DNA from 2 places in the Modestobacter sp. SYSU DS0875 genome. Region 2 is predicted to be linked to the other one. Evidence: riboswitches for the same ligand, from Rfam matches in the RefSeq annotation. Region 2 holds a riboswitch; the other holds the start of a gene.
The links. Region 2 has a riboswitch for cyclic di-AMP ahead of ACI79Y_RS14490 (LysM peptidoglycan-binding domain-containing protein). Riboswitches for the same ligand answer to the same signal wherever they lie in the genome.
Positions count from the first base shown of each region.

Region 1: linked by a shared signal. The riboswitch ahead of ACI79Y_RS10140 (NlpC/P60 family protein) and the one ahead of ACI79Y_RS14490 (LysM peptidoglycan-binding domain-containing protein) in region 2 are both predicted to bind cyclic di-AMP.

Region 1 is NZ_JBJHAH010000013.1:71,833-78,826, forward strand. Features, by position in the region: gene ACI79Y_RS10130 (phytoene desaturase family protein) at 1-1,281, opposite strand, end outside; gene ACI79Y_RS10135 (GNAT family N-acetyltransferase) at 1,278-1,736, opposite strand; cyclic di-AMP (ydaO/yuaA leader) riboswitch at 2,174-2,343, shown strand; gene ACI79Y_RS10140 (NlpC/P60 family protein) at 2,359-3,489, shown strand; gene ACI79Y_RS10145 (DUF3817 domain-containing protein) at 3,672-4,019, shown strand; gene ACI79Y_RS10150 (serine hydrolase domain-containing protein) at 4,029-5,360, shown strand; gene ACI79Y_RS10155 (hypothetical protein) at 5,436-5,954, opposite strand; gene ACI79Y_RS10160 (hypothetical protein) at 5,965-6,612, opposite strand; gene ACI79Y_RS10165 (Lrp/AsnC family transcriptional regulator) at 6,670-6,994, opposite strand, start outside.
Region 2 is NZ_JBJHAH010000024.1:16,795-23,788, reverse strand. Features, by position in the region: gene ACI79Y_RS14515 (hypothetical protein) at 225-461, shown strand; gene ACI79Y_RS14510 (hypothetical protein) at 751-954, shown strand; gene ACI79Y_RS14505 (arginase family protein) at 938-1,519, shown strand; gene ACI79Y_RS14500 (N-acetyltransferase family protein) at 1,749-2,312, opposite strand; gene ACI79Y_RS14495 (GDSL-type esterase/lipase family protein) at 2,309-3,085, opposite strand; gene ACI79Y_RS14490 (LysM peptidoglycan-binding domain-containing protein) at 3,675-4,541, opposite strand; cyclic di-AMP (ydaO/yuaA leader) riboswitch at 4,624-4,720, opposite strand; gene ACI79Y_RS14485 (hypothetical protein) at 5,486-6,196, shown strand; gene ACI79Y_RS14480 (ester cyclase) at 6,285-6,659, shown strand; gene ACI79Y_RS14475 (MFS transporter) at 6,693-6,994, opposite strand, start outside.

The DNA.
Region 1 (6,994 bases), on a different contig from region 2:
GGCCAGCGGTTCAGTGAGGTGGTCGTCGAGCTGCGCGACGACCCGGCGCACCGCCTCCTCGCGGGTGCCCACCGGGTCGGCCGCGTAGAGCTCGGCCGGGGTGTGCAGCCCGAAGAGGGTCAGCGTGTGCAGCCCGGTCGCACCGGTGATCGACGGGTCGGTCAGCGAGTGGCAGTACACCTCGAACGGGACGACGTCGGGCAGCCGGCCGGCGGCGGCGTGGCCGTACGCGGCGTCGATGGCCGACGCGGACTCGTCGACGTGCACCGTGCCGCTGAACACCCGGTGCGGGTCGTCCCCGGAGCGCAGCCCGGGCAGCCGCCGCAGCACCATGTTGACCTTGAGCTGCGAGCCCGAGGGCCGAGGTGCGGCCGGCGCGCCGAGCAGCTCGTCGAGCACGGCCGGCGCGGCGCCGCTCACCACGTGCCCGGCGTCGGCTGCGTGCGCCGTCCCGTCGTCGTCGGTCCAGTGCACCGTCACCCCGTCGGCGCGGGCCTCGATCGCGGTGGCGGTGGCCCGGGTGACCAGCCGGGCGCCCGCCGCGCGGGCGGCGGTGGCGATCGCGCCGCTCACGGCGCCCATGCCGCCCACCGGCACCCGCCACCGGCCGGTGCCGTTGCCGACCAGGTGGTAGAGGAAGCAGCGCCCGGCCAGCCCGTCGGCGGCGTGCACGTCGGCGAAGGTGCCGATCAGGCCGTCGGTGAGGGCGATGCCGCGCACGTCGTCGTCGGACAGGTGGTCGGCGACGACGTCGGCCAGCGGCCGCTCGCGCAGGTCGTGCCAGAGGCCCGGGTCGCGCAGCCGGCCGGCGAGCTCCGCCTCGCTGGGCAGCGGCTCGGTGAGCGTGGGCGCCAGGTCCGCGGCCAGCGTGGCCAGCCGGCCGTAGAACCGCTGCCAGCCGGCCAGCTCGGCGTCCCCGCCGGTGAGCGCGCGGAAGGACGCCGCCGTCGCCGGCCCCTCGTCCCGCTCGACCAGCAGCCCGCGGTGCCGGCCGTCGCGGCGCAGCGGCGTCCAGGACGCGACCGCCCGGTCCCGCAGGTCCAGCGGCAGGCCCAGGTCGGTGACGATCCGGTCGGGCAGCAGGCTGACCAGGTAGGAGTACGCCGAGAGCCGGACGTCGACGCCGGGGAACACCTGCTGGCTGACGGCGGCGCCGCCGAGCACGTCCCGCTGCTCCAGCACCAGCACCGACCACCCGGCGCGCGCCAGGTAGGCGGCGGCGACCAGCCCGTTGTGCCCGCCCCCGACGACGACCGCGTCGTAGCGGGCCGCGGTGCTCACGCCAGCTCCCGGGCGAAGAACACCGCGTGCGGGTCGCCGGCGCCGACGTAGTGCCCGAACGCCTCGACCGGCCGGTAGCCCGTCGACCGGTACAGCGCGATCGCCTCCGGCTGCCGGACGCCGGTCTCCAGTCGCACCGTGGTCCACCCGCGGGCCACCGCCTCGGCCTCCAGCCCGGCGAGCAGCAGCCTGGACACCCCTCGCCCACGGGCGCCGGGGACGACGTACATCCGCTTGATCTCAGCCTCGCCCGGTCCCAGCGGGCGCAGCGCGCCGCAGCCGATCGGGGTGCCGTCGTCGTCGCGGGCGAGCAGCACCACCGCGACGTCGGCGGCGGACGGCGGCACCCCGGGTTCGCCGGCGCCGTCGTAGCGGGCGCGCAGCTCGACCTGCTGGGCGGCGGTCAGCGCGACGACGTCCGGGTCGTCCCAGGGAGCGGTGGCGAGGGTCGGCACCGGGTCATCCTGGCGCGCCGTGATCCGGGCCCCTCTAGCAGGTGCCCGGGCCAGGGCCGGCGAACGCCGCGCCGGGGGAGCGCTCAGTCCCTGATGCGGTGGTGGCGCAGGGGTGCGGAGTCGTTGGCGCAGCGTGACGGAAGGGGGCCGGCGGGGTCCGCGGCGGCGCGGACGGCGCCGCGCGGCCGCACCGTCCGGCGCCGGACCTGGGTGCCCAGTTCAGACCGCGTGTCGACGTCCCGGGCGCGGACGAGCGCGGGGCCGTGTACGTCGGCGGTCCGCAATCCCGGCGCGCCGATCACGCTCGGTGAGCGTGTTGCAGCACACGCACGGAGTTTCTCAACAAAATCGCAAAGAGCCTTTGTCACGAGCCCATAACGCCCTTACGGTGGTCGACGGTCCGGACGGGCACCTCAGCCACCTCTCGGTGGCGACCGACCAGACCGCCGCCGAACTCCGCGGCCCGTGCACTCCGGCGGGCCAGGGGACCGGGGACCCACCGCAGCACTGGGGTGAAGCACTGCGCGGCCCAGCCGGGCCGCACGTGCCGGGTGTCTTCCCATCCGAACCCGTCAGCTAACTCGGTAGGCGGCACGTTGGAAGAAAGGACCACCCGCCGAAGATGGCGAGTTCGCTCAACCCTGCCCGTCGCGGGTCCACTCCCCGCCGGGCCGTCGTCACCTTCTTCGCCGCCGGTGCCCTCGTGGCCACCACCCTGCTGGCCCCCGCGCCCGCCGCGGCCGAACCCACCACCTCCGCGGAGGCGGCCACCCTGGTCGCCGAGCGCGCGCACGAACTCGAGGTCGTCACCGAGCAGTTCAACGACGCCCGCGTCGAACTCGAGACCAAGCAGGCCGAGGTCGACGACGCCGCCGCCCGGGTCGAGGCTGCCGAGGCCGCCCTGGCCGGCGCCCGTGACCGGGTCCGGGAGGTCGCCCGCAGCGCCTACACCGGCGACCAGCTGAGCACCCTGCAGGCGATGCTCACCAGCGAGTCCGCCGACGAGCTGATGGACCGCGTCGGCACGCTGGGCTCCATCGCCGACCACAACAACGGGATCCTGGGCGAGGCCGTCGCGGCCGACGAGCAGGCCACCGAGGCCCAGGCGGCGGCCGAGGCCGCCGCCACCGAGGCGCAGGCCCAGCTGGACCGGGTCGAGCAGCAGCGCACCGACCTGAACAAGCAGATCGCCGAGTACCAGGCGATGTACGAGCGGCTCTCCGCCGCGGAGCAGGCCGCCTCCCGGGCCGAGGCCGAGCGGCAGCACGCCGCCGAGGCCGCGGCGGCCGACCAGGCCGCCGGCTCCGGTTCCGGTTCCGGTTCGGGTGGGGGTGGCAACGCCGCCCGCGCCGCAGCCCCGGCCGCGCAGGCCCCGTCCGCCCCGGTCGTCGCCTCCAGCGGTGCCGCGGCGACCGCGGTCAGCACCGCCATGGCCCAGCAGGGCAAGCCCTACGTCTGGGCCGCCGCCGGCCCGGGGTCGTTCGACTGCTCCGGTCTGGTGCAGTACGCCTACGCCGCCGCCGGCATCTCCGTGCCGCACTCCAGCCGGGCCCAGGCGACGATGGGGCGCGCGGTCTCCCGCGGCGAGCTGCAGCCGGGTGACGTCATCGCCTTCTACTCGCCCGTCAGCCACGTCGGCATCTACATCGGCAACGGCCAGATGGTGCACGCCCCGACCTCGGGCGACGTCGTCAAGGTCGCCAGCATCGACGTGATGGGCAGCATCACCGCGATGCGGCGGATCGCCGGCTGACGCCAGCGCTCCAGCACGAACACCGGTGCCCCGGTCGCCTCGCGGCGGCCGGGGCACCGGTGTCCCTGCGCCCTGCAACGGCCCCCTCCCGGGTCCCGCCCTGAGCCTGCGAGGGGTGGGGAGGAGGGGGGCCTTCATCACATCCGGGAGACCGGGGCGCCGGTGGTTCGTTGTCCCCGGTCGTGGCTGCCCGACTGCTCGCCCCCGCTCCCGTCGCCCGCACGTTCCGCGTCGTCGCCGTCGCCGAGGCGGTGTCCTGGGTGCTGCTGCTCGCCGGGATGTTCGTCAAGTACGTGCCGGAGACCTCCGAGGTCGGCGTCCAGGTGTTCGGCCCGGTGCACGGTGCGGTCTTCATCGCCTACGTCGCGGTGACGCTCGTCGCCTGGCGGGTGCTCGGCTGGTCCCTCGGCACCACCATCCTCGCGCTGGCCGCCTCGGTGCCGCCGCTGGTCACCCTCTGGTTCGAGCACTGGGCCCGCCGCACCGGGCGGCTGCCGGTGGGGGAGACCGCAGCCGTCCGGGCTGGTTAGCCTCCCGGCATGGCCGAGCCCGTGCTGCCCTCCACCGCCCGCACCCTGCTGGCCCGCACCGCCCGCGTGCAGCGCGACGGGCGGGCGCCCAGCCTGGTCGCCGGCGTCGTCCGGGACGGCGGGCTCGCCTGGTCGGCCGGGCGCGGGGACGTCACCGACCCGCACACCGACGTCCAGTACCGGCTCGGCTCGATCAGCAAGACGGTCACCGCCCTGGTGGTGATGCGGCTGCGCGACGAGGGTGCCCTGGGCCTCGACGACCTGCTGGACGAGCACCTGCCGGGCACCCCGCTGGGCGACCGCACGGTCGGTCAGCTCCTCTCCCACCTCGCCGGGGCGGGTTCGGAGAGCCCGGGCGGCTGGTGGGAGCGCGTCCCCGGCGGATCGCTGGCCGAGTTGCCGCTCAGCGACGACGACGTGGTGCTCGGCGCCGCCCGGCGGTTCCACTACTCCAACCTCGGCTTCGGCCTGCTCGGTGAGCTGGTCGCCCGGCACCGCGGCCGGCCGTGGGCGGACGTCGTCCGGGACGAGGTGGTGCTGCCCCTGGGCATGACCCGCACCACCCCGCGTCCCAGCGGCGCTGCCGCCCAGGGCCACGCGGTGCACCCGTGGGCCGACGTCGTGCTGCCCGAGCCCGAGCACGACGCCGGGGTGATGGCCGCGGCCGGTCAGCTGTGGGCGACGCTGGCCGACCTGGGGCGGTTCGCCGTCTTCCTGCTCGGTGACACCGCCGACGTGGTCTCCCCGGCGACCCTGGAGGAGATGACCGTGCCGGCCGGGGTCGACTCCGCCGCGGCCGGCTGGTCGGCGTACGGCCTGGGCCTGCAGGTGGTGCGCGCCGACGGGGTGACGCTGGTCGGCCACGGCGGCTCGATGCCCGGGTTCCTCGCCGGGGTGTTCGTCGACCGGGCCGAGCAGGCGGGCGGGGTGATGCTGGCCAACACCACCAGCGGGCTGGACCCGCTCGTCCCCGGGCTGCTGGCCGACCTCCGGGCGGCCGAGCCGCGCGTCGTCGACGCCTGGACGCCGGCGCCCCCGCCCGTGCCGCTGGACGTCCTCGGTGTCTGGTTCTGGGGGCCGGCCCCGCACGTGCTGCGGGCGCAGGGCGATCGGCTGCTGCACCTGGGCCCGTTGCCCGGTCGCCCCGGCCGGGCCAGTCGGTTCACCGCGCGGGCGGACGGCACCTGGGTGGGCCTGGACGGCTACTACGCGGGGGAGACGCTGCGGATCGCCCCGGACCACCTGGACCTGGCCACCTTCGTCTTCACCCGCACGCCCTACGACCCCGATGCGCCGGTGCCCGGCGGGGTGGACGCGCGGGGCTGGCAGGGGCGAGCGTGACGTCGGTGAGCGGACCCCGGGTCGTCGGGATGATCGGCGGGCTTCCGACCGGGGCCGGCTGACCGGCGGAGCCGGTCAGGGTCGGTCGAAGGCGTCCATCGTCGTCTTGACCACCGCGCCGTAGGCCAGGTGCGGGACGACGTCGCTGACCCAGTCGGTGGTCGACCAGGTGCGCGGGTCGGTGATGCCCAGGGCGGTCATCGGGCCGTTGGAGCCGATCAGCACGCCGACCGTCGTCAGCGCCGTCCCGACCAGCGGCTGGGAGCGGAACCCGGCGGCCCGGGCCAGCCCGGCGAGGACCCCAATGCCGATGCCGGCGGCGAGCCCGGTCATCGGGCCGAGCCCCTGCACCCGGTTCTGCCGGGTCTCCTCGTCGCCGGGGATCTGCACGTGCACCTTGTCGGCGAGCGCCTCGACGGTCTGCTCCGGGGTCGAGCTGCTGCCCCGCCCGCGCGCCACCATGTCCAGGTAGGTGACGGCGTTCAGCGCCGTCGTGCCGGCCGCACCGGCGGCGGCGCCGCGCAGCACCCAGCCCAGCGTGCTGATCCCGCGCCGGCCCTTGCCGATGGTGCCCAGAGAGGTTCGCTTCGCCATGGCCGCGCCCCTACCCGGCAGGCGACGACCCTGAAACGGCGGGTCCGCGCCGCCGGGTCCGCCGCCACCCGAGGACGCCGAGCGCGCCGGCGGCCAGGACGGCGAGGCCCACGGCGGTCCCCGCGCCCGAGGACGGACCCGCGGCGGCGGCCTGCGGGTCGGCGGGTCCCGGGGCGCCGGTGAGCGGCAGGCCCTCGGTTCCCGGGGCGAGGTCCCGGACCTCCGCGGCCAGCTCGGGGGTGAGCGGGGCGGTGCCGCCGCGGAGGTCGGCGGCGAGCTGACCCTCCGGGAGGTCCGGCGGGTCGGTGGCGAAGACCAGGAACGGTCCGTCACCTGCCAGCTCCAGACCGCAGCTGGCGCCGGAGTCGGCGGAGACCACCTGCTGCCGCGGGTCGGCCACGCCCTTGTGCAGGGTGTCGACGGCGAAGACGTGCAGCGCGGGGTCGCCGCTGCTGCGTCCCGACCCTGCCGGCGCCAGCACCTCGCGGGAGAGGAGCGTGCCGGTGAAGACGGCGTCGGCCCGGCCGAACTGCTCGTCGGTGCTCGCTCCGGCGCAGCTGCAGGCCCAGGCGCGAGGGGCGGCGGCCCAGCCGCCGACCAGCAGGGCGCAGGTCAGCAGGGTAGAGGTCAGCGGCACGGTCGTCGGCCTGTTGCGCACGACGGCAGCATGCGCGCGGCCGGGCCGGGGCGCCAGTACCCCGCCGGGCGCCGGCCCTCAGCCCGCGCCGGCGCCGTCCTCGGCGCCGCGGGTGGCGCCGGCAGCGCGCTCCAGCAGGGGGGCCATCCGGTGGTCGACGAACCGGCGCAGCGCGAGGTTGGTGTCGGTGCGCTGCACGCCGGGGATCGCCAGCACCTGCTCGCTGATCCGCCAGAGGTCGTCGGCGTCGGTCGCGACCACCCGGACCAGCAGGTCGGCGACGCCGGAGAGCCCGGTGACCTCCAGGACCTCCGGGATCGCAGCCAGCGCCTCGGCGACGTCGGCCAGGCTGCGCTGCACGACCTGCACCGTCACGTAGGCGCCCAGCCGGTAGCCCAGCGCC
Region 2 (6,994 bases):
CCGAAAGCATGCTCTTGCGCCCTCGGTCGGGCGGAAGGGGGCATCCCCGGCCCTGGTCCGCGGGAGCTGCTGTTGCGGCATCGGTGTTGCTCGCGGGCTGCGGGACCAGCGATAGCGAGGCTGAGGCCAGCAGCCTGGGCAGTGCTGCAGCAGTCATTGCTTGCTCTGACCATGCCTTTTGGGGGACCGTGGCGAGCACCAGTCAGGAGGCCGACGGCTTGCTCGTGACGTTCTACATCGACGAGTGGATCCACCCCACCTCAGGCCCGTCGCAGATCACCCTTGTGGCCGATGACCCGGCCGAGCAGGTGAGAGCTCCGGAATGGACGCTCTCCGAACGAGTCTTCGTGCTAGACGGCAAGAACTCGCCGCTGGACAGGTACGCAGCAGAAGAGGCGAAGAGCATCATCACGGCTCGGGACGAGTCGAGGGCCACGGCCTCCTGTCCAGATCAGTACTGACCGTCGGGCCCAGCAGACCTTGCCCTATGGACGCTGACGCCGGCACGACTCTGCTCGGGCGAAGACCGCCGTGGCAGATCCCGCGCGGGAGCGTCAACTGCTGACCAGCTCCGTGTTCGCGGGCACCCAGGGCGAGCCGTTCGGGCGGCGGAAGGCAAACGGCAGTCCGCGCGCACGGGTCCAGTCGGTCGAGTCGCTCACCTGTAGGTGTAGGTGCAGCTCGGTGCTGTTGCCCGAGTTCCCCCGCCTGTTGCGGAGCGCCGCCGCCAGGTGAGGCAGCATCACCATCGTGGTCAACGTCATCGTGCCGTTTCACCAGGATGAACGCCTCCAGTCCTCGGACATCCCGCGACCGGACCATGAGGTCGTGGTGGTCGACCCCGAACTTCCGGACACAGGCATGTGGCCGCGGCTGCAGATGCTGTACGAGCACGTGGCCGACACCGTCGCCTCCGCGCGAGAGGTCGGCCGACCGGGTGGTCCTGTCCGGTGACTGCCTGGTCGCCACAGCGGTCCTGGCGGGACTGCAGCGAGCAGCGTTGAGCCCGTCGATCGTCTGGTTCGACGCGCACGGTGACGTGCACACGCTGCACACGTCGACGTCCGGCTATCCGGGCGGCATGGCTCTGCAGCTGGCGATGGGCGCCCATCCGGAGCTGCTCGGCGATGCCTTGCGGCTGGGGCCGCTGACTGCCGAGCAGGCGGTGCTGGTGGATGCCCGCGACCTGGATCCGGCAGAGATCGAGGTGCTCGCCTCGGGAGGGCCTCGGCGGATCGCGGTGCAGGACGTGACCGCAGGGCAGTTGCCGCCCGGTCCGCTGGTGCTCCACGTGGACGTTGACGTCGTCGACCCGGAGAGCATGCCCGGGCTCCGCTTCCCGGCTCCAGGAGGTCCCAGCCCGACCGAGGTGCTGTCTGCTGCCCAGCGAGTCATGGACACCGGCCGAGTCGTCGCCGTCGACGTCTCCTGCCCATGGCTGCCCACCGTCGACGAGACCGAACGCCGAGACCGTGCGCGCCTGGTGCCCGCTCTGGCGGCACTACAGCCCGCCTCGTAACCGGGACCGCACTGCTCCGCTGGTACGGCTACCTGCCCATCGGGGCGGCGGCACCATGAGCGTTCGTGGTCACTCGCGGTACGACTCCGTTGGGTGGCAGGGCCCGGGCCAGCTCGGGCGAGGCACCCGTCGTCGAGAAGCCTCGCCAGCACCGCCGCTGTGCTGGACGAGTGAACACCCCAACAGATCCGCACTGGGTCGCCGAGTCAACGCTGGCTGAGCACGTTGATCAGCTGCCCGGCGTGCCTGGAGAGCCGCGGTCGTCGAGGCTGCGGGTGAAGAGCACGCGGTGCAGTCCGGGGCCGTCGTGGTCGCTGTGGACCGGGATCCCGTTCACCGTCCGGTCGCCGGGTTCGAGGCGGAAGCCGAGCCGGGTGTGGAAGGCGATCGAGTTCCGGTTGCCGGGGCTGGTGATGCACCCGACCTTCCAGGCCCCGCGCGCGGTGGCGGCGGCGCAGAATCGCGCGTAGAGCCAGCACCCCAGGCCAGCGCGCTGGCCTGCGGGATCGACGCCGACGAAGTGCACGTAGGCCAGGCCGGGGTGGGACGGTGAGAGGAATCCGATCAGGAAGGCCACCAGGCGCCCGTCGTCGTCCTCGATCCGGTAGCTGGTGTCGGTGAAGTGCTCGAAGAACAGCCGGGGCAGCAACGCTGCCCGCTCCCGCGCTCCGGCCTCGCCACCGAAGCCGGCCCACCACTGGCCCAGCACCGTCTGCACCCGCGTGTGGTCGTCGGCGTGCGGGTGGCGCACCGACCAGCCCGACGGGAGGGCGGAGATCAGCGGCTCGTTCACCGGGCGTTCCCGGTCCGCCCCGGCCGCAGCTGTGCAACCGGTCGGTCCACCAGCTCACCCAGCCAGTCGGTGACGACGGGCGCGACGATCCCGGCCAGCCGCCCGTAGCCGGCGGTCGAGGGATGGAAGGCGTCCCCGGCGGCGACCTCCGCGGCCCACACCGGGTCGTCGGCCAGGACGCCGACGTCGATGAACGGCACGGCACGCTGAGCGCACACCTCGGCCATGCCGGCCGCCAGGTCGGCCGCGCAGGCGCTCAGGGAGGGGTCGAGCACCGGTGGCGGACCGACCACCAGCGGCGCCCACCCAGCGGTGTGTGCGTCGTCGAGCATGTCGGCCAGCACGGCCAGGGTCCGGTCGCGGCGCACCCGCCGCCGTCCCCACTGTTCATCGACGTCGTTGACCCCGATGGCCAGCACGACGCCGAAGCGGTCGCCGTCCTTCAGCCGGGTGCGGGCCTCTCCGAACCAGCGCCGCGCGATGTCCACGGACGTGTCCCGACGCACGCCCAGGTTGTAGACCGTCAGGATCCAGCGGGAATCCTGTGCTGCGGTTGCCACCCGGCCGACCCACCCCGCTCCGGTCCGATCCCCGACCCCGGCGGTGAAGGAGTCCCCGAAGACACAGACCCGCACATCCGACGGGGCCGTCACGACGTCGCGGGATCGCCGCTCCAGCACGTGCCGCTCCAGCGGCGGCGCGACACGGGAGTGCACGCGACGACGACCCAGCCGGCAGACGCATGTGACATGACCACCAGCATAGTCATGCATGAGCGCGCATGGTCAGTCACCCGTCTCGCCCGTCTCGCTCGATCGACTGGCGAGCGAACAGCAACGGTCAATGCGCATGCATCAACACGAAGAGCGAAGTGCCCCGGCTCCGCAACAGGCCGAAGCCAGCTCGCCGCCGTCGTCCCACAGCGGGATCCCCTTGCGGGACGGCGGCCGGCTCGTCGCCAGGCAGCCCTGCGGTACGTCGGTAGCTGCCTCCGCGCGGGACGGCGGTGCGTACGTTCGGTTGGTGGCTGAGTCCAGCGAACGGGTCGTGGCCGAGGGTGGCCCGCTCGACGGCACGGAGATCGATCTTGCTCGCAGCGCGGACGAGGTCGCCGTCGAGATGGCGGATCGCTCACTCCACAGATATGTGCGCACGAGCGTTGTCCGCCAGCTCCGGTCCGGGTCGCACGGAGCAGTGTTCCGCTGGGCTGGCCGCCCATAGTGCGGAGCTCGGAGGGAGCCCGACCGAGCATCGGCGATCGGGATTCGCTCGGGACTGACCGGACGATCCCCTCCCCCGGCTGGCTGCCGGGGAAGGGGCGCTCGTCGGCGATCCGGCCTCAGCGGCCCATGACGGCGGGCGTCAGCCGGGCAGGAACGACACGTGCGGGTGGTCCATGTGGTTGGCGGTGGGCGACCCCCGGTCCGCCATGCCCTGCCACGTGCCCGTACGGGCCTGCCAGATCCGCTGCTGCCAGATCACGTACTCGACCCGGAACCGGGACGCGTTGTCGATGACGTACTGGGTGACGGCGTCACCCTTGGCCCGGTCGGTGTGGACCATGAAGTCGGCCGCGAGGTCCTCTGTCGGGCTGTGGCCGGGCCGGGTCACGACCGTCCCGACGCCGAACCGCTCGGCGACCTCCTGGACGGCGGGGCGGACGTGCGGAGCCCACACGTCGTAGGCCCCCGCGCTCGCCGCCGGAGCCGCGGGAGCGGCTGGCGCGGCTGGCGCGGCTGGCGCGGCTGGCGCGGCACGGTCCGCGCTCCGGCTGGCCGGCCGCTCGGCGACCCGGGGCGCGGCAGCAGCCACCGTGCCGCCGAGCACGAGTCGCTGACCGACGCGCAGGGCGTTCGGGTTCCCGCCGATGACCTCCCGGTTGAGCGCGTGCACCTGCTGCCAGGTGGTGCCGTGGGCGGCCGCGATCCTGCCGAGCGTGTCGCCCGCCCGGACGACGTACTCCCGCGAGACGCTCTGCGAGGTCACGGCCGGCGCCGCGGGTGCCGCGCCGCCGATGGTGAGCACCTGGCCGACGCGCAGGCGGTTCGGGTCGGCGCCGACGGTGCCGGCGTTGTCCGCGTAGATGGTCTGCCAGGTGGTGCCGTGGGCCGCGGCGAGGGTGCTGAGGGTGTCGCCGGGAGCGACCGTGTACTCCGCGGCGTGCGCCGGGGCGGCCACCGCGAGGGGAACGGCCACTGCTGCCGCGACCGTCAGGGCGGGACGGGTCACGGACGCCATGCTCGGGCGCCGGGTGGGACGGAGGTGCCGTCCCGGGTGTCGCTGTGCCATGGATGTGCGCCTCTCACCGCCTGCGGAGTTAGCTGTCGGGTTCGGGCGAGAGCTGCCCGGCCGCGGATGCGGCTTCACCCCAGGGCCCGAGGGCCCGGTCCTGCGCGTGGGTCCCCCGCGCCTGCCCGTCGTGTCGTCTGGTCCGGTGGCGGTGGGCAGGTTCGGCGGGCCGCCATCCGGGTCCTCCGCAGTCGGTGGACGAGCGCACGGTAGGCAGACGGCGATCGGCCACGGCAATCCCCCGATTGCCTCCACCGGGCTCTGGAACGGGCAGGACCCGGGGGTGCCGACGCGCCTCCTCGGCCGCCGCCGGACGGCCAGCCGGACGCGCCTGACCTGCCGTTTCCGCCGTTCGTGACCTGTCCGCACGCCAGCGGTGGGCACCGGCCGCAGCGCCGTCCGCTGTCGGGTTCGGTTGCAGAGTCAACCTACTTTCCGTCGGTATGTCGTCACCCACCGCAGTCACTCGGCGCGCGTGCCACCGTCGCCTCCGCCGGCGTCGGCGGTGGCCGGTCCAGGTACCCGGCCACCGGCCGGGAGACGGAGACGGCCCCGGCCGTCCTCCTCGGCGAGGAGGTCGACCAGGGCCGTCCGGGCTGCTCCGTGGCGGAGCGCTGTCGCGGGATCGGCGATCAGGCGCGCCGACCGCCGGTGAACCGGCTCAGCAGTCGCTTGAGCAGGTTGGCCTTGACGAGTCCAGAGATGAGGCCCATGTCGTTCCCTCCAGCAGTTGACGTTCCCCGGGGCCTACCCTCCGACGCCGCAGACATCACATGCGGCCGGAGGAGGCGGGGTCCCCGGCTGGAGCACCGACGGCGGGAACCGCGGGACGGACCCCGGACGTTCACCCGGCAGCCGGCACACCGCCCTGGACGAGGAGCACCATGACCACCCCGCTGCCGACCGGCGCCCTGGACGTGCGCGCCGACGACGAGCTGTCCTGGCTGCTCTGGCTGGACCCGACGGTGATCACCGTCCTCGGTGGCGTGCTCGTGACGCTCCTGCTCCTGGCCGCGCTCGCCGGATGGCTGGTCCTCCGACGGGTCCGGCGCAGTCCGCTGGCGGCCCGGGGCCGGGAGCTCGCCGCGCGCGGCCGCGAGCTGGGCGTGCAGGGCGCCACCGCCGTCGCGGCCAGCCGCCTGCCCCCGGGCCCGCGACGCTCCTGCGCCGAGCTCCAGCTCGAGGTCGCCCGCGCTCGTGATCGGCTGCGCCGCCAGGTCGCCTCCGCTCAGGCCGCCGGTGCCCACCTCGGCGAGGTGCCGGACCTGGTGCCCTCGCTGGACGCCGAGGGGCGCGGGCTCGAGCAGCGCCTGCGGCAGCGGGCCCTGGTGCACGACCCGGCCGGTGCCGACCCGGCGCCGGAGGCACGGGCCTACCTCGACACGGTCGCCGACGTCTGCGGCGCGGTGTCCGACGCCGAGCAGGCCGCGTGCGCAGCGGGCCGACCGGCCACCGACGTCGCCGAGGCGGTCAGCGCGCTGCGGGCGCACACCACCGCCTACCAGGAGCTCACCGCACCCCCGGTGGCACCTCCGCTGCCCTGGACCCCGCTCCCGGCACCCCAGGCACCGGCCAGGGAACCCGGGCAGGCCTGACCGGATCCGGGGCGCTGTCGGGCTCTGGTCACGGAACCGTGGGCCAGCTGCACCGGTCGGTCCGGTCGCGGCCCTAGGCTCCCGCATCGTGACCCAGCAGGCACCGACCTCGATCGTCCAGCGCTACTGGGACGGGCTGTGGAACCGCCGCGATCTCACGGTGATCGACGAGCTCATCGCCGAGCCCTACGTGCGGCACTCCTCCGCCGGGACCCGGTCGCTGACCCGGGCGCAGTTCAAGCGGGAGGTCCGCGAGTCCTGGCAGCTGCTGCACGACCCGGCCACCACCGTCGACGACCAGGTGACCGCCGAGGACAGGATCTGGACGCGGGCCACCACCACCGGCCTGAACCTCGAGACCGGGCAGACGTCGGTGGTCACCTGGCTGGTGGTCCACCGGGTCGCCGACGGCCAGATCGCCGAGTCCTGGAGCGCCACCCTGCCCGGCGTCGACTGGCGCTGACCCCGCCCCGCCCGGACCGCTGCGGCCGGTGGCTCAGCCCAGGTCCCGCAACCGGCCTGCGCCCGCCATCCGGCGCCGGCTGAGGACGGCGTACAGGGCCACGAAGGCGAGCACACCGGCGCCCATCCCGATGAGCGTCCACCGCAGCCCGATGAGGTCGGCGAGCAGGCCCAGCGGGAGCGCGGCGATGCCGAACGCGCTGAAGCTGAGCATGATCAGCCCCTGCACCCGCCCGTGGTACTCCATGTCCGACAGGGCGATCAGCTGCGACTGGTTGGTGGTCTGGAAGGCGAGCATCGACGCGCCGACGGCGAGGAGCACGACCACTGCGACGT